One region of the Staphylococcus sp. Ze2 genome, then DNA from elsewhere that is predicted to be linked to it. Evidence: riboswitches for the same ligand, from Rfam matches in the RefSeq annotation. Region 1 holds a riboswitch; each other region holds the start of a gene.
The links. Region 1 has a riboswitch for S-adenosylmethionine ahead of metK (methionine adenosyltransferase). Riboswitches for the same ligand answer to the same signal wherever they lie in the genome.

Region 1 (4,829 bases):
CATTCATATGATTGGATTTTCAAGAGGTGGACTTCAAGGTTTACTCACATTTCAAGAATTACCAATCTCAAGTTATATTATCTGGGGTGGAGTATCTGATATATACTTAATGTATGAAGAACGCGTCGACTTAAGAGGCATGCTGAAACGCATGATTGGTCATCCTAAAAAGCAAGCTGCTGCCTATCAGCAACGAGATGCATTAGCTCAAATTACTAAGTCAAGCCCGCCCATATTTATTGTTCATGGTGGAAAAGATAAACAAGTAGGTATTCATCATGCCTATTATTTAGCACAGCAATTAGAGGAAAAGGGAACAACTTATCGTACGTTTTATCAAATGTCGGAAGGTCATGTACCTAGACCGTTCGCTCTAAAACAAACGCTTTATGAAATTAAACAGTGGATGAAAGATGTCGAAGAGAATAAAATATAATAAATAAAGAGGATTGGGCGTTAACGCCCAATCCTCTTTACTATATAATATAATTTAACAAATATTATTTAAACCCACCACGTGTTGCTAAATCATCAACTTCTACTCCAAATTTTTCAAAGTTGTGATTGAAACGGTTAATTAAATCTTGAGCTTGTTCTCTATACGCTTCTGGCTTACTCCAAGCATTAATAGGATTCAATAGTGTTTGAGGGACATCCTCAACTTCGACTGGAATATCTAAACCGAACATATCATCTTTAATATATTCAGCATCTCTTAATTGCCCTGTAATTGCTTGATTTACCATTTGTCTTGTGTAACTTAGGCTTATACGACGTCCTACGCCATATTTACCACCAGTCCAACCAGTGTTTACAAGATAAACATCTACATCATGTTGATCGATTAGGTTACCTAATAAATCAGCATAAACTTTAGCGTTTAGAGGTAAGAAAGGTGAACCGAAACATGTAGAGAATGAAGGTTCTGGCTCAGTTACGCCACGTTCTGTACCGGCTAATTTAGCAGTGAATCCACTCAAGAAATGATACATTGCTTGATCTTTGGACAGTTTTGAAATAGGTGGTAAAACACCGAAAGCATCTGCAGTTAAGAAAATAATTGTATTAGGATGAGCCGCTTTAGATGGGGTTACAATATTTTCAATATGGTCTATTGGATATGCTGCTCTAGTGTTTTCAGTGTATTGATTATCATCGAAGTCAATGTCACCATCTTCATCTACAACAACATTTTCTAAAATAGTACCATATTTAATAGCGTCATAAATTTGAGGTTCTTTTTTATAAGAAAGGTTAATTGCTTTTGCATAACAACCACCTTCTATGTTAAAAATACCATTTTCATTCCAACCATGTTCATCATCGCCAATTAGCTTACGTGTTGGATCCGCTGATAGTGTTGTTTTACCAGTGCCAGAAAGACCAAAGAATAAAGCAACGTCACCTTTGTCTCCAACGTTAGCTGAACAGTGCATGCTCATAATGTTATCTTTAGGTAGTAAATAGTTCATTACGGAGAAAATACCTTTTTTCATTTCACCAGCGTATTCAGTCCCGCCAATGAGGATGACTTTATGTTTGAAAGATGTGATGATAAATGTTTCTGAGTTTGTGCCGTCAATCTCTGGATCGGCTTTAAAATGAGGTGCTGAAATAATTGTGAAGTTTGGTTTGATTTCTTGCGCTTCTTCTTTTGAGCTAGGGCGTATAAACATATTTTGAGCAAATAGATTATGCCAAGCTAATTCATTTACAACAGTTAATTTTAATTGTGAGTCGTGATCACTACCGGCATAACCGTTGAATACATATAGTTCATCTTTTTTGTCTAAATAGTTTAGTACCTTATCATATAAATTTAAAAATGTTTCTTCTTCAATCGGTTGGTTAACGTTGCCCCAGTCAATATCATCTCTATAAGATGGCTCATTTACAATAAACTTATCCTTTGGTGAACGACCTGTATATTTACCTGTTCTAGCGTTAATTGCACCTAATTCGGTGAGTTCTCCTTCATCATTATCTAAAATCTTGTTATACAACTGTGTTGTAGATAATTGAAATAATGAAGATTTTTTGTCTAAAATGCTTTCAATTTTGTTTGTATAAGTGTATGTATCTACAGCCATACTAATCCCTCCAACGCTATTTAGTTATTGTAAGCCTTTACAATTACAGAGTATAACACATATATATTAATAGTCCATACCAATTTAAAAGGAATTTTAAATAACCATTAATAAATGTAAAATTGACATTATATCGTTGATTCTGTACTATAGGACTTAACGGATTCTCTTATCCTGAGTGGCGGAGGGACATGGACCCAATGAAGCCCAGCAACCTCTTCTTAATAGGAAGAAAGGTGCCAAACCGTTTGCAGACAAATATCGTCTGAACGATAAGAGCGAATGGACGTATAAGGCCTTCTCTCTATTTATTGATAGTGTAGAAGGCTTTTTTAATGAGCTCAACAGAGAGAGAATTTTCGTAATTTAAAAACTAAAGGAGCAAATTATGACTTACAATAGAAGATTATTCACTTCAGAATCGGTAACAGAAGGACATCCAGATAAAATAGCGGATCAAGTATCTGATGCTATATTGGATGAAATATTGAAAGATGACCCAAATGCACGTGTTGCTTGTGAGACGACAGTAACTACTGGCATGGCGCTTATTTCAGGAGAAATATCAACAACAACATATGTTGATATTCCAAAAGTGGTTAGAGAAACAATTAAAGAGATAGGTTACACACGTGCTAAATACGGTTACGATAGCCAGACAATGGCAGTGTTGACGGCAATTGACGAACAGTCACCAGATATCGCTCAAGGTGTCGATACAGCTTTAGAGTATCGTGAAGATGCATCAGAAGAGGAAATTGAAGCTACTGGAGCGGGTGACCAAGGTTTGATGTTCGGTTATGCTACAAACGAAACGGATACTTACATGCCGTTACCAATTTTCTTATCACATCAACTTGCTAAACGCTTATCAGATGTACGTAAAGATGAAATATTAAATTACTTACGTCCTGATGGTAAAGTACAAGTAACTGTTGAGTATGATGAACAAGATCAACCACATCGTATTGATACAATTGTCGTGTCAACACAACATGCCGAAGATATCGAATTAGCACAAATTCAAGACGATATTAAAAAACATGTCATTTATCCAACGGTACCCGAAACACTTTTAGATGAGAATACCAAATTTTATATCAATCCTACTGGTCGTTTCGTTATAGGTGGGCCACAAGGTGATGCTGGGCTTACTGGACGTAAAATAATTGTTGATACATATGGTGGTTATGCACGCCATGGTGGGGGATGCTTTAGTGGTAAAGATCCGACTAAAGTAGACCGTTCTGCTGCATATGCTGCACGTTATGTAGCGAAAAATATCGTTGCTGCTGAATTAGCAGACAAATGTGAGGTGCAACTTGCATATGCTATTGGTGTAGCTGAACCTGTTTCTATTTCTATAGATACATTTGGTACAGGAAAAGTTAAAGAAAATGAATTGGTTGAGGCAGTTAGACAACATTTTGATTTAAGACCAGCTGGAATTATTAAAATGTTAGACTTGAAACATCCTATTTATAAACAAACTGCTGCATACGGTCATTTTGGTCGTACAGACGTATTATTACCATGGGAAAAGTTAGATAAAATTAATTTATTAAAAGATACAGTTAAAGCTTAACTAGAGTAAAAATATTTTTAGCTTTACTATCGAATACTATATGTTTATCTATTATAATTAAGTTACTGAACACATAAAGGAGCGTTTTTTGTTATGAATTCATTTGGACCATTAGAGATTGGTTTAATTGTGGCAATTGTTGTAGCAGTAATTTGTTTCATTTTATTTATCATTGCTTTGAAAAGTAAAAAGAAAGCACAACAAAAGGTAGAGGAACAATACAAAACCAGAGAACAAAAACTAAGCGACGAGCATGAGGAAGAATTAGAAAAAGAAAGAATTGAAAATAAAAAAACAGTAACAAAGCAAAAAGAAGAATATAATGCTACAGTTAGTTCGAAAAATAGAGAAATTGATGCATTAAAATTGTTCTCTAAAAATCAAAGTGAATATGTAACTGATATGAGACTTATTGGTATTCGAGAAAGATTAGTAAATGAGAAAAGAATTCGCCCAGAAGATATGCACATTATGGCGAACATATTTTTACCTAAGAATGAATTTAATGATGTACAGCGCATTAGCCACTTAGTACTTACGCGTACTGGTTTATATATCATTGATTCTCAATTATTAAAGGGTCATGTATATAATGGTGTGAGTGCTGCACAATTTAAAGAGCAACCAACAATGGAACAAGTGTTTAACACGTTGGACCTTGATAGACAAGAACCACAAACACTTGTATTAGATCAAAATGAAGATGAAAATTCATTATCTTTTGTTAATTACACGACTCATTTAAATGATATTGAGAAACTAGCTGGTGATATTCAAATAGAATTGAATTTAAAATTCACACCAACAACAATTTTATATTTCAACCCTAAAAATGAAGGCGATGTAACAATTTCAAACTATGCGCAAAGTTCAAACACCAAAGTGTTAGTTGGTCCAGAACAATTGGATGAATTCTTTAATAAATTCGTATTCCATGGTCGCATTCAATATAACGTTGAAGATTTACAACGTGTTATGGATGAAATTGAATCATTTAACTAAAGATACAAATTTTATATTTTGATAATAAATAATGCTATTTAGTATAAACTGTCAACAAAAGCAATTAGACTTTTGTTGACAGTTTTTTTGTAGATTATAGAAATTTATAAATAATTTAACCACAAATTAATTATAAACATATAGGCATTTTT
Region 2 (4,829 bases), 780 kb from region 1:
ACGCAAGAGATAAAAAATCTAAATCTCTATTAGGTTTGTCTTTGATCCATTGTAACGTTACAGAATCTGGTTGCTCGGTAGGATTCATTGCTAGTGGCGCACCTTTAATCATTCTGATGTCATAGTTTTGTGCCCATGGAGGCGCACTTTCTAATGCTGTAAGTGTTACTTTGTCTGCAGGTGGAACATCAGGAAAGGACAGTTCAGTTGATGACCATGTATCTCGGCGTTTAGCAGTAACTGCTGTTCCAGTAATAACGGTTTTATCATTCTGTTTTAGCTCTATATACCAGTGTTGCGTTGAACGATTCGTTCTCGATGGATAGGCAATTATACTGAAAATTGCTTCTTGTATAGGAGCAGCATAGTTTATTGTTAGAGAGATAGGCTCTCCTAAAATTTCATCATGTTCTAAAACTGCGCGTAATAATGTGGATGCTATAACACCACCGAATGGCCCAATCATATTCCCATAGGCGCTAGAAGTATGTCCTGAATATACACCTGGTTTCTGGTGTGTAAGTTGAGTTGCTAAATCAAATGGATGCTGTGGTTGATTAGATTGCATAACGAACGCCTCCGTTTTTTAATAAGTTATTCAAATAGTTTAAATAAAATACTTATAGTATGTTGATATTAAAAAAATCAAAAATTTAGGAGGTGCACAGTAAGTAAAGTTAAAAACTCGCTTCTGTCACCCTCCTATATGTGTAGAGGTTTACTGTAGCATTTCTTTATATACGCTATGATTTTGATAAACACTAGTAAGCAGTGGTGCTTCTAAATTGTAATGTGCTGCTAATTGTAATAAATAACCTTGTAAATGGTCGGTTTCAATATTGAGTCCCTTTTCCATATCACGTTGCATGGAAGTTTTGAAATGATAAGATAATTGATTTAGGGATTGCATGTATTTAGAAACAATTTGATCAGATATGGGTGCATTGTGTTTACGCATAATAGTAGCAGCCTCATTGTATAAGGACTTAATAAATTCTGTACCACCTTCACTATCACGAATAGGTCCGATAGGTGCATGCATAAGTGTTGTTACGCCCGATAATACGGTGATCATTAAGTATTTATGCCACATACCTTGTTCGACATTTCTGTTGAGGATAAATTCAGCTTTTGTTCCTGAAAATGCTTGTTCAATATATTTAGCACGATTACTTTCAGTACCGTCTAACTCCCCAAAAAAGAGTTTATCAAATTGACTGGTTTGGATAATCTCTCCAGTACTGTCAAGCGTTGTTTCTATAATGCAATAACCACCCATGATTTTATTTTTTCCAAAAGCGTTTTGTAATTTTGGAACGTGTGCAACGCCATTAAGTAGTGGAATAATTGAAGTGTTATGATCTATAAATGGTTTTAAATCTTCAATAGCATGCTCTAAGTGATAAGACTTTGAGGATAATAGTACGATATCAAAAGGTTCGACACGATCATCTTTTGTGATGAGTTGTGGATTAAAATGATAATCGCCTTTTTCGCTATGAATGGCTAAACCATTTCTCTCTAAATATGATTTACGTTTGGGCCGAACTAAAAATGTAACATGCTTGCCAGCCTCAGCTAAGCGACCACCAAAATAACCACCAATTCCGCCAGCACCTAGTACTAATATGCGCATCTACAACAGCTCCTTAAAATATGTATAGTATATTTAATCTCTATATACCACTTTTCATTTCTTTCTACGCATTGAAAATTAAAATTCTTAGCTTTAATGTCTATCTATACTATCTATTTATATTATTGTAAAATGTTTAAAGTAAATAAAAATTGTACAATGTAAAAGTATGTTGTATATGAATTTTTAGGAGGATACAATGACATTTAAAAATGAAAAGAAATATCGATGGAAGGATATTAACGGGAAAGATTTTTTTCTACCAATCATTTATTTAGCTAGTAATTTTATATTATCAATTATAATTTTAGTTATATTATGGGCAATTAATATAAGTTTAGGTGATAGGTACTTTAATGATGGAATTGATTCGTCGAGTTCCATTGCTTTGTTAATGGAAATTGCTGTATTTATATTTATCATGCTTATTTGGATATTGTTTCATAAAAATAGTTATAAAGTTGAATGGAAAAGTGGATTCAATAATATTAAAAAATACTGGAAACTTATTGTTGTTACATTTATTGTTATGTTTATATTTAAATTAATTTTTCCTGTATTAGTTGATGCGTTTGCACCTGAACAATGGAAGTTTGAAGAAACACAAAATGACTTATTGGTTCAACAAATGTTTAGTACACCATTCTCAACGGTGCTTGCGTTCTTTTCTATTGTAATTATTGCACCGGTTACTGAAGAATTTCTCTTCCGACACTTGGTAATTGGGGAATTAGGAAAGAAACTGAATTTTATAGTGATGTCAGTAATATCTGTATGTGTTTTTGCATCTCTACACGTAACAGAAGCGCAATCGCCATTAGAAATTGTTATGTATCTCGTTATCGCTATGGGGATTGTATTTATTTATTTAAAAACACAACGCAGTTTAGCTACTGCTATAGCATTGCATGCATTAAATAATTTTATTGCATATGTAGCAATGGTTCTTCTGTAAATATAAATAGCTTTAAGAGATTGTTTTGTTTCACATGGAACAGAATTGATTTAATAGACGTATTATTTAGAATTTTCTAAAATTTCGTTGACTAAACATGAGCATAATGCTAGGATAAAAACAATGCAACTACATATTGATTTACTCTTATCAAGAGAGGTGGAGGGACGTGCCCTATGAAACCCAGCAACCATCGTTATACGAAATGGTGCTAATTCACAAAAAGTTATCTAACTTTTAGAGATGAGAGAAGGTTTATACTTTCTCTTATAAAATTAAGAGAAAGTATTTTTTTATTTAGTTTGAAATTTAAAAATTCATGAGGAGTGAAATAAATTATGAGGAGATTAATTGTTTTAGGCTCATTATTAATACTAACCATCGTGCTAGCGGCATGTGGCAATTCAAATGGTAAAGATACGGACAAAAAAATAACAATTGCAGCTTCACCAGCTCCACACGGTGAAGTATTGAAACATGCGAAAGAAGAAATGAAAAAACAAGGATATGATTTAGAAGTTAAAACAGTAAATGATTATAAAGTACCTAATAAACTATTAGATAAAGGTGATGTAGATGCCAATTTCTTCCAGCATACGCCATACTTAAAAGCAGAAAAGAAAGATCACAATTATGATATAGAAGAAGTTGGTAAAGTATTTACTACACCTATGGGTGTTTATAGTAAAAAATATAAAGATATTAAAGATATTCCAAAAGGTTCAACAATATACGTTTCTAACAATCCAGCTGAAGAGGGTAGATTCTTATCATTCTTTGTAGATAAAGGATTAATAAAGATTAAAAAAGGTGTTAGTATAGAAGACGCAAAATTTGAAGACATTGTAGAAAATAAAAAAGATTTGAAGTTTAATAATAAACAAGGGGCAGAATTCTTACCTAAGACATATGAAAGTAAGGAAGGTGCTGCAGTTATTATGAATTCAAACTATGCGCTAGATAATGGGTTAACGCCACATAAAGATGCTATCATTAGTGAAACTGAGTCATCACCGTTTGCGAATATCGTTGCTGTGAAAAAAGGACATAAAGATGACGAAAAGTATCAAGCACTTATAAAAGTACTACAATCTAAAGACATGAAGGAATTCATTAAGAAAGAATATGGTAAAGATGTAATTCCGTATGAAAAATAAATGATTATGAACACATATCAGTAATGAAAAAGGGGTGTAGTGTATGTCTAAACTAGGCATTGTTGGCTTAGGAAGAGTAGGTAGTCAAGTTTTAACAGATGTACAATATTTGAATTTATTTTCAGAGATTGTTTTGGTTGATAATAAAGATGAAATTGCAAGTGGAGAAGCTCTTGATCATAATCATTCACAAGGATTATTTAATACTGCACATATCAAGATTAAAGCTGGAGATTATCAAGATTTAGCAGATGCTGATTTTATTGTGGTTGCTGCGAGTGTACCAACAGATAAAAATGATGGCGATCGTACATTATTAGCACAAGGCAATCATGACATTATAAAAAATATTATGAGTCAAGTTTCTAAAGTAACGCAAGATGCAATCATTATTTTGATTTCTAACCCCGTGGATTCGATGGTATATTTTGCTAATCAAGTAGATTATCCATCAAATAAAATAATTGGAACAGGAACAGCTTTAGAAAGTTCAAGGTTCAGGACAATTATCGCTCATCATTACCACATCGATCCAAAAAATGTTGAGGCATTTGTTATTGGAGAACATGGAGAACATGCAATACCTGTATGGAGTAAAGTTCGTATTCATGGTATGCCCCTAACAGAATATGAAGCGTTAAGCAATAGTCCAGAAATTGATAAAGCGCATATAACATCTATTATTAATGAGGTATCTATGGATGTCTTTTATCAAAAAGGTTGGACTAATGCTGCTATCTCAAGAGTTACAACCTCATTGATACAAACGATTGCGCTGGGTCAACGTACTATTATTCCACTGACTTCAATCAGTAAAGAATATGACTTAACGGATGGTGCATTTAGTTTACCTACGTTAGTTGATTGCTCTGGTATAGTTCAGAGATTTGAAATAACGCTAGATGAACATGAATTACAACAGCTTAAGGAAGCTTACGAGTATATTAAAGAGACTATCCGCACATCTGAAAAATAAAATAAAAAATAATTTAAACACCAATTCATTAGATGATGTCTTTTGAATTGGTGTTTTTTTGTTGTGTCTTTATTCCAAAAGTTGATTAAATAACTAAAATATAAT
Region 3 (4,829 bases), 960 kb from region 1:
AAAAGGCTTCGTCGTCATACTTTGTCAAACTCGACTAAAACTAATAGTGGCTTTATCTGATTTGAAATTCATGTTGATGGTTAAGAACCACTGATTTTCAAAAATGGAACACCTGAGTATAAACTCATGTGTAAGAACCACTAACTCAATAAATTGAGTAGTGGTTCTTTAAAAATACTACCAATATAATAATAAAGGCTGAGACAATTAATTTGTCCCAGCCGATCAAGATGAGATGAAATATCTCATTTATAAATCAATTATTTAAATGTTTCTGCTAAAAATGCTTCTACTTGTTCTGGTGATTTCGCATTAGCTGAGTGTAAGTGAGCTAATTTCTCACCATTTTTAAATACTAATAAGCTTGGGATGCCCATCACGTCGTTGTCAGCTGCAACGTCTTCCAGCTCATCACGATTAACTGTAAACCAGTCGTAATCATTGTATTTTTCTTGGATAGGGTCAATCCACATATCCATTGCTTTACAGTCAGGGCACCAGCCAGCTTCGAATTTTACAATAACAGGGTTATCACTTTGTACAGTTTCTTTAAATGCATCATTTGTATTAATAGGTTTCATAATTTTCTCCTTTTTAAAAATATTATTAAGCTTATTATAACGGACATTTTAAAGTTATAAAAAAAATCAGCTTATTTATTAGAGCGTTTTAGCAATAAATTTGATATATTAATGTTAACTAGTTATAGGAGGTACAGAATAATGATAAAATTTTACCAATATCCTAATTGTACTACTTGTAAAAAAGCAGCGAAATTTTTACAAGACTACGGTGTGAGCTTTGAACCAATCGATATAGTGCAACATACGCCCACTAAAAATGAGTTTAAAGAAATCTTAGAGGCGACAGATATCGATATAAATAAACTCTTTAATACGCATGGAGCTAAATATCGTGAATTGGGTCTTAAAGACAAAATGAGTGACCTTACTAATGATGAAAAGTTAGATTTATTATCAACAAATGGTATGTTGGTCAAAAGACCATTAGCTATTTCTGGGGATAAAGTTACAGTTGGTTTTAAAGAAGATCAATATAAGGCAACATGGTTATCTTAATTCCTCTTTTGGAAATAGAGCAATCTCTGTAAGTGAATTATAAGTAATGTATGTAAACGCTTCATTTATTGTTATGAAAACATTATAATAGTATTAACATGTTAATAAATAGTTGATTGTATGGTATGCATATGGCATCATTAATATGTAAAATCATTTAGGAGGGGATTCTCGTGGCAGTACCGAGTGAATTAAAATATTCTAAAGAACATGAATGGGTAAAAGTTGAAGGTAATACAGTAACAATTGGTATCACTGAATACGCTCAAGGTGAACTTGGCGATATCGTATTTGTTGAATTACCAGAAGTAGATGACGAAATTAATGAAGGCGACACTTTTGGTAGTGTTGAATCCGTAAAAACTGTTTCAGAACTATATGCACCTGTATCAGGTAAAGTAGTTGAATCTAATGATGAGTTAGAAGATAGCCCAGAATTCGTAAATGAATCACCTTACGAAAAAGCTTGGATGGTTAAAGTTGAACTAAGTGACGAAAGTCAAATAGATGAATTATTAACTGCAGAGCAATATTCAGAAATGATTGGCGAATAATATAACACTGAACTCCATGATATAACTATCTTGGAGTTTTTTCATACCATTGAGGATTATTGAAGATTTATCAATTTTATAAGTCTAACAAGTTCACCTCAACTTAAAATAATGATAAATTATGTTTGTAATAATAAGAAATATTTTAACTATGTAAATTATGTTTATTGTCACTACGGATTGTGAAGAACTAAGTAGAAAAGATTTACTATCAACATTTAGAGGGTGGATGTCATGACGATACTGAACCAAGTAATTGTTGTCGAAGGAAAGTCAGACAAGAAGCGTGTCAAACAAGTGATTGATCAGCCAATAGAAATTATTTGCACGAATGGAACGATGGGTGTAGATAAATTAGACGAAATGATTGATACTTTATATGACAAACAAGTGTATATTCTTGTTGATTCGGATGATGAAGGTGAAAGAATACGAAAATGGTTCAAACGCTATTTAAGTGAAAGTAGACATATAAGAGTAGATAAACAATATTGCGAAGTCGCTCGTTGTCCTAAACCATATTTATCTAGAGTATTGGAAAAACATGGTTTTATAGTTAAGGATGAAGAAAAGGTGGCGAAAGCAAGATTGGATTATATAGCTGAGAGGGTAAGTTTATTAACATGAATGTAACAAGTGAACAACGCGTTGACGTCAATAAATATATAAATGAAGATAAGTATCTTATCTTTGGTTATACACCAACATGTGGGACATGTAAGGTTTCTGAACGTATGCTAGATATTGCTAATGATATTTTGCAATTACCTATAATAAAAATGGACTTAAACTTTCATCCTGATTTTAGTCAAATGTATGAAATTCAATCTGTACCAGTTTTATTAGTAATGTCAAAAGGTGAAGAGCAAAAAAGGATTTATGCATTTCAATCGGTGCCTTATTTGTTAGAAAATTTAAAATAGTTATTGACGAAATATTAGTACGATGGTAGGATTAAAAATAATTAAATAATGAAACTCTTATCACGAGAGGTGGAGGGATGTGCCCTACGAAGCCCGGCAACCGTCTTTAATAGAAATGGTGCCAATTCACATAAAGTTTTAAAACTTTAGAAGATGAGAGAAGCGATTTTGCTTTCTCTATACTTCGGTGAACATAGAGAAAGCATTTTTTTAATTGAAGGATTAGCAACACAAGGAGGAAACAGAATGATTGAGTTAAATCAAATAGTCAAAAAGTACAAAACGAAAAAACAGGACGTACTGGCTGTAGATCATGTTGATTTAAGTATTCAATCAGGCTCGATTTTTGGAGTAGTTGGTTTTTCAGGTGCGGGGAAAAGTACTTTAATTAGACTTTTAAATAATCTCGAACAACCAACTTCAGGAGACGTCATTATCGATGGAGATACAATTGGTAAGCTATCAAAATCACAGTTAAGAAAAAAGCGTCAAAAAGTGAGCATGATATTTCAACATTTTAATTTACTATGGTCGCGTACTGTATTAAATAATATTACATTTCCATTGGAAATAGCGGGTGTGCCTCGCCGTGAAGCAAAACAACGGGCAAAAGAATTAGTAGAACTTGTTGGACTGAAAGGTAGAGAAAGTGCGTATCCTTCAGAACTGTCAGGTGGTCAAAAACAACGTGTCGGCATTGCGCGAGCGTTAGCAAACGAACCAACTGTATTGCTTTGTGATGAAGCGACAAGTGCATTAGATCCTCAAACAACAGATGAAATTTTAGAATTATTATTGAAAATTAAAGAAGAAAGAAATTTAACAATTGTAATCATCACACACGAAATGCATGTCATTAGACGCATATGTGACGAAGTAGCTGTTATGGAAAACGGTCGTGTGATTGAACAAGGTCTAGTTTCCACAGTTTTTGAGAATCCACAACATGCGGTTACAAAACGTTTTGTTAAAGATGATTTAAATGATGATTTTGATAAATCTATTAGCGACTTAGTGTCACTTAATGAAGATGATTATGTTGTTCGTTTGAATTTCACAGGGAATAATACCACGCAACCTCTCGTGTCATACATAACGAAAACGCATAACATCGATGTGAATATATTAGAAGCTAATATTAAACATACAAAAGATGGTTCACTTGGTTTCTTAGTAATTCAATTGAGCGATGTAAATTCAGAAAAATTCGAAAAGTTTAAAAATGATTTAGAAGCACAGCATGTGTCAGTGGAGGTGTTAAGACATGGGTAATTCATTGAGTGACATCCTCCGCGAGATGTTTACAATGCCAAACGTCAGTTGGGACGAAGTTTGGTTAGCGACATACGAAACAATTTATATGACAGTTATTTCGACAATTTTTGCCTTTGTACTAGGCTTAATATTAGGTGTTTTACTCTTTTTATCAGCTAAAAGCAAATCACCTATAGCGAGAGTTTTCTATACTGTTGTTTCATTTATAGTTAACTTGTTTAGAGCGATACCATTTATTATTTTAATCTTATTGTTAATTCCGTTTACAAGTTTAGTCTTAGGCACGATTAGTGGTCCAACAGGAGCATTACCAGCTTTAATCATTAGTGCGGCGCCTTTCTATGCCAGACTTGTAGAAATTGCATTTAAAGAGATTGATAAAGGCGTTATTGAAGCAGCTTGGTCAATGGGTGCCACTACTTGGACAGTAGTCAAAAAAGTATTATTACCTGAAGCGATGCCAGCATTAATTTCAGGTATTACTGTCACAGCGATTGCTTTAGTAGGATCTACTGCAGTAGCCGGTGTTATTGGTGCAGGTGGCTTAGGTAACCTAGCTTATTTAACAGGTTTCACCAGAAATCAAAATGACGTTATTTTTGTTTCAACAATTTTAATCCTTATTATTGTGTTCATCATTCAATTTATTGGTGATTGGGCTACTAATAAAATTGATAAGAGATAATCTTAAAAAGGGGGACTTTTTATATGAAAAAATTATTTAGCTTAGCTTCTGTACTTGTATTAGCGCTTGTTTTAGCAGCTTGTGGAAATAGTGGTGGCAGTGAAGATAAAAAAATTACAGTAGGTGCTTCTCCAGCTCCTCATGCTGAAATTTTAGAAAAAGCCAAGCCATTATTAAAAGATAAAGGCTATGATTTGAAGATTAAAACAATTAATGATTATACAACACCGAATAAATTATTAGATAAAGGTGAATTAGACGCAAACTTTTTCCAACATACACCTTACTTAAAAACTGAGAAAAAAGATAAAGG
Region 4 (4,829 bases), 730 kb from region 1:
AGAGGATCAACAATATCAATTTAATATTGAGATTTTATCAGACATAGATAAATATGGATTGGCATTAGATTTTAATGAAGTTGATAAATTATACCAAAAAGAAATTGAACCATATCTAGATGGTCAGTTGGTAAATGATACGTTACCCGAAATGAATACAACTGCTGAAAATATTGCTATATGGATATGGGAACAATTTGAAAAAAATTTACCTAAGAACAACCAATTGCAAAAATTGGAATTTTTTGAAACGGCATCTCAAGGGCTTGTCCTAACAGCAAGTCTAATGAAGCAATGAAATTGCAATTTTGTTTTACTAACATTTTCTTTCCTTGCAATAATATCATTAGGAAATATGTGAATTATATATAGAAGTAGGTAGACGAAATCGAATTTAAAAATTGAGATTTCGGTTGCCTACTTTTTATATTGCAATATTTTAATAGTAGGTGGGTAATTTTAGTTGCTATCTTGATAAAAAAATTTCTCGAAGATATAAAAATATTTGAGGAAAATACAGAAACAATATTCTGAAAATTAAGGAAATATGATATATTAGTATTTATTTCAGCTTAGGGGGAACTTCTATGATTAAAGTAAGTCCAAAACAATTTTTATATAATGTACTATCTGGTGTAGCGATTGCCATAGTAGCAGGGTTAATACCTAACGCTATTTTAGGAGAATTATTCAAACTTTTCGCTCCTAAGTACCAGGTTTTTCAAACATTATTACAAGTAGTAGAAAGTATTCAATTTACTGTACCATTATTAGTTGGTGCACTAATAGCAATGCGGTTCAATTTATCACCTTTAGCAACGGCTGTCGTCGCGAGTTCTGCTTTTGTTGGGAGTGGCGCAGCGCAATTTAAAGATGGTGCTTGGATGCTTGTAGGTGTTGGAGATCTTATTAACACAATGATCACTGCAGCAATTGCTGTGTTTTTAATATTAGTCGTTGGTGAAAGATTTGGTAGTTTAACGTTAATTATTCTGCCGACCATTGTCGGTGTGATAGCGAGTTTTATAGGTGTACTTATATTGCCATATGTCCAAATGATTACAACTGGTATTGGCAATTTAGTCAATACATTTACAGAATTACAACCAGTATTGATGTCTATGCTTATTGCATTAGTATTTAGTTTTATAATTATTTCACCTATATCAACTGTAGCAACTGCATTAGCTATAGGTATTAGCGGTTTAGCTGCTGGGTCTGCTTCACTGGGGATTGTGGCATGTGAAGGTGCATTAGTTGCAGGTACGTTAAAAATAAATAGAGCTGGTGTGCCTTTAACAATCTTTTTAGGTGGTGTGAAAATGATGATACCTAATATGGTAAGGCATCCTATTATTCTATTACCAATTTTCTCTAATGCACTAATCACTGGCTTTGTTGGTGCGCTCATAGGAATTGGTGGAACAAAAGAATCAGCAGGTTTTGGAATCATTGGGCTTGTTGGGCCAATTAGTGCATTTAGATTTATGGAACATTCAATATTATTAAACTTAATGTATGTATTTATTGCATTTTTTGTAGTTCCGTTCGTAATGGGATATTTGATAAATACGTTTTATATGAAAACATTAAAGCTATATGATAGAGAAATCTTCAAATTCTTGGCGTAAAATTATAAATAATGTTTAAAATGTATCGTTATTTCTGTAATATAATGTAATGTTTTGAATGATGGACAAAAGAAGAAAATATATTAAAAAGGCCACAAAACAGTGGTCTTTTTAAATTTCAGACAAAAAAATTTGCAAGTTTTACTCCAAAGTATAAATTTTTTGTCCTTTTATTATTTTACAGTTGTGTAACAAAAAGATTTGCTGTAATAATTCAGACTACGTAAGATTATTCGATGATAAAGTTATGAAGCTTAATATAACAGCAATATACACAATATAATTTGAAAATGATGTGAGAATTATGCATTACAAAACAAAACAGCGATGTTTCAATGTTACAAAGTATAGTTTCTTTTGTAACGTTTTGTTATTGAAGTGTAATATAAAAAGGCGAAATATGTGTTATATTATTTGTGGCGAAAAAATAAAACATAAAAATTAATCGATTACAGCACATACGATAAATAATTTAACGAAAATATAATTTTACTTAAAAAGATTTTAATTGGAGGATTTTTTAATTATGAAGAAAACAATTTTAGCATCATCATTAGCAGTAGCATTAGGTGTAACAGGATACGCAACAACAGCAGACCACAATCAAGCTCACGCTTCAGAAGAAAATATCGACAAAGCGCATTTAGCTGATTTAGCTCAAAACAATCCTGAAGAATTAAACCAAAAACCATTACACGCTGGCGCGTATAACTATAACTTCGTTTTAGGTGGAAATGAATATACATTCACTTCAAATGGTCAATCTTGGTCATGGAATTACACAGCTGCAGGTGCTCAAAGTGCAACTTCTAACTCAGTACAAGACGTAACTACTCAAGCAACTACAAACACTAACGAAACTTCAGCTAGTGAAGTAAGTGCTCAAAAACAATCAAGCAATACTCCAGTAGCAGCAGTTGAAGCGCCTAAAGCTTCTTCTAATACAAGTGTTAAAACTGCTCAAACAAGCACTACTTCTAAAACAACAACTACAAATACATCAAGCATTGATGCCATTGCTAACCAAATGGCAGAACGTACTGGTGTATCAGCGTCACAATGGAAAGGTGTTATCCAACGTGAAAGTGGCGGTAATGGAAGTGCGGTTAATGCGTCATCAGGTGCATATGGTTACTTCCAATTATTAGGTCATGGTGAACATGCAGGTATGTCAGTTCAAGATCAAATTGACACAGCAGTAGAAGTTTACCAATCTCAAGGTTCTAGCGCATGGGTTGGTTGGAACTAATTAATAAATATTAAGGCTGAGAGCGACTCAATTGAGTCGCTCTTTATTTATGTTGACATGTTTGAATATTCTGATAAAATTAATGGTAATTTAATAAACTTATCCAGAGAAGCTGAGGGATTTGGCCTGATGAAGCTTCAGCAACAGACTTTGTTATAAAAGTACTGTGCTACTTCCAACAAGCAATAATGCTTGAAAGATAGGTGACATGTGTAACTATATGCCACACAAGTCGGCATATAGTTTTTTTAATAGGAGGATTTTTATGACAATTTCAGATAGATTGGCACAGATACCAGATAGTTATTTTGCAAGAACAATGGGCCAGAAAGTAGAACATGGTCCATTACCTTTAATTAATATGGCTGTAGGTATTCCTGATGGTGAAACGCCCAAAGGAATTATTGACTGTTTTGCTGATGCGCTACGTCAGCCCGACAATCAAAAGTATGTTGCTTTCCATGGTAAAGACTCATTTAAACAAGCAATAGTAGATTTTTATCAAAGACAATTTCAAGTTGAATTAGATAAAGAAGATGAGGTATGTATTTTATATGGTACTAAAAATGGTCTTGTAGGTTTACCAACATGCATCGTGAATCCAGGGGAAAATGTGTTGTTACCAGATCCTGGATATACGGATTATAAAGCTGGGGTATTACTTGCTGATGCCCGACCACAACCACTCGTTTTAGAACCTCCTTATTATTTGCCTCAGTGGGACAAAATAAGCAAAGAAATATTACTCAATACTCGTTTAGTTTATTTGACTTATCCAAATAATCCGACAGGTTCAGTTGCTACAAAATCAGTATTTGAGGAAGCGATTGAGCGTTTTAAGGGAACAAAGACAAAAATCGTTCATGATTTTGCATATAGTGCTTTTGGTTTCGATGCTAAAAATCCTAGCATATTGCAAGCAGAAGGAGCAAAAGACTTAGCAGTAGAAATTTTTTCATTATCAAAAGGCTACAATATGTCAGGATTTCGAGTGGGTTTTGCAGTAGGAAACAAAGATATTATACAAGCATTAAAAAAATATCAATCACATACACATGCAGGTATGTTTGGCGCATTGCAAGACGCAGCAACATACGCTTTGAATAATTATGACGCTTTTCTAGAAGAGCAAAATATAGCATTTAAACGTCGTAGAGATGAATTTGAAGCTAAACTACAACAAGCGGACATACCTTTTGAACCAATGAAAGGTGGCATTTTCTTATGGTTACGTACGCCGAGAAACTTTGATGGGGAAAGTTTTGTTGATTATTTATTACAAGAACAGTCAATCCTTGTTGCGCCAGGTATACCATTTGGAGAACATGGAAAAGATTATGTGCGTATTTCTTTAGCATTAGATGATGAATCATTATTAGAGGCTGCAGAAAGGATACAAGCGCTTAAGCATCTTTATGAATAGAACAAATCTGATTGGAGTGATTAACTTATGACAAGTATTAAAATTTTTGGAGTAAGAGAAGAGGATATACCTTATATTAAGGCATGGTCAACAAAGCATAGTGTAACTGTCGATTTAGATGAAGCATTACTATCATCAGAAACTGTCGATCGTGCAAAAGGATTTGATGGTGTTTCGATATCACAGCAAATTCCTTTTGGTGAAGATGTATATCGCAAGTTGCATGAATTTGGAATTAAGCAAATTGCTCAACGAAGTGCTGGTTTTGATATATATGATTTCGATTTAGCTCAAAAATATGATTTAATTATTTCTAATGTGCCATCTTATTCACCGCATTCTATTGCTGAATACACAGTGTCACAGGCGCTTAATTTGGTTAGAAACTATAATGATATACAACAAAAAACAGCTTCATATGACTTTAGATGGCAACCAGAGATCTTATCACGCTCTATTAAAGATTTGAAAGTTGCTGTTATAGGAACTGGTCGTATCGGTTCAATCGTTGCTAAGATCTTTTCAC

Region 2: it holds a riboswitch for S-adenosylmethionine, as region 1 does, so the genes downstream of both, ACM591_RS02560 (MetQ/NlpA family ABC transporter substrate-binding protein) here and metK (methionine adenosyltransferase) in region 1, are expected to answer to the same signal.
Region 3: it holds a riboswitch for S-adenosylmethionine, as region 1 does, so the genes downstream of both, ACM591_RS11055 (methionine ABC transporter ATP-binding protein) here and metK (methionine adenosyltransferase) in region 1, are expected to answer to the same signal.
Region 4: it holds a riboswitch for S-adenosylmethionine, as region 1 does, so the genes downstream of both, ACM591_RS02825 (aminotransferase class I/II-fold pyridoxal phosphate-dependent enzyme) here and metK (methionine adenosyltransferase) in region 1, are expected to answer to the same signal.

What each region holds. Positions count from the first base shown of each region.
Region 1 covers NZ_CP183486.1:1,399,884-1,404,712, forward strand. Annotated here, with positions in the region: gene ACM591_RS06495 (alpha/beta hydrolase family protein) at 1-436, shown strand, start outside; gene pckA (phosphoenolpyruvate carboxykinase (ATP)) at 501-2,090, opposite strand; SAM riboswitch class I at 2,257-2,369, shown strand; gene metK (methionine adenosyltransferase) at 2,479-3,675, shown strand; gene ACM591_RS06510 (nuclease-related domain-containing protein) at 3,769-4,677, shown strand.
Region 2 covers NZ_CP183486.1:617,140-621,968, forward strand. Annotated here, with positions in the region: gene ACM591_RS02545 (thioesterase family protein) at 1-568, opposite strand, end outside; gene panE (2-dehydropantoate 2-reductase) at 719-1,636, opposite strand; gene ACM591_RS02555 (CPBP family intramembrane glutamic endopeptidase) at 1,836-2,591, shown strand; SAM riboswitch class I at 2,736-2,841, shown strand; gene ACM591_RS02560 (MetQ/NlpA family ABC transporter substrate-binding protein) at 2,930-3,748, shown strand; gene ACM591_RS02565 (lactate/malate family dehydrogenase) at 3,792-4,724, shown strand.
Region 3 covers NZ_CP183486.1:2,357,439-2,362,267, reverse strand. Annotated here, with positions in the region: gene ACM591_RS11080 (thioredoxin family protein) at 261-581, opposite strand; gene ACM591_RS11075 (arsenate reductase family protein) at 723-1,079, shown strand; gene gcvH (glycine cleavage system protein GcvH) at 1,253-1,633, shown strand; gene ACM591_RS11065 (toprim domain-containing protein) at 1,868-2,260, shown strand; gene ACM591_RS11060 (thioredoxin family protein) at 2,257-2,556, shown strand; SAM riboswitch class I at 2,611-2,716, shown strand; gene ACM591_RS11055 (methionine ABC transporter ATP-binding protein) at 2,803-3,828, shown strand; gene ACM591_RS11050 (methionine ABC transporter permease) at 3,821-4,516, shown strand; gene ACM591_RS11045 (MetQ/NlpA family ABC transporter substrate-binding protein) at 4,540-4,829, shown strand, end outside.
Region 4 covers NZ_CP183486.1:673,142-677,970, forward strand. Annotated here, with positions in the region: gene ACM591_RS02810 (6-pyruvoyl trahydropterin synthase family protein) at 1-298, shown strand, start outside; gene ACM591_RS02815 (PTS transporter subunit IIC) at 588-1,631, shown strand; gene ACM591_RS02820 (transglycosylase family protein) at 2,158-2,880, shown strand; SAM riboswitch class I at 2,977-3,086, shown strand; gene ACM591_RS02825 (aminotransferase class I/II-fold pyridoxal phosphate-dependent enzyme) at 3,146-4,303, shown strand; gene ACM591_RS02830 (D-lactate dehydrogenase) at 4,331-4,829, shown strand, end outside.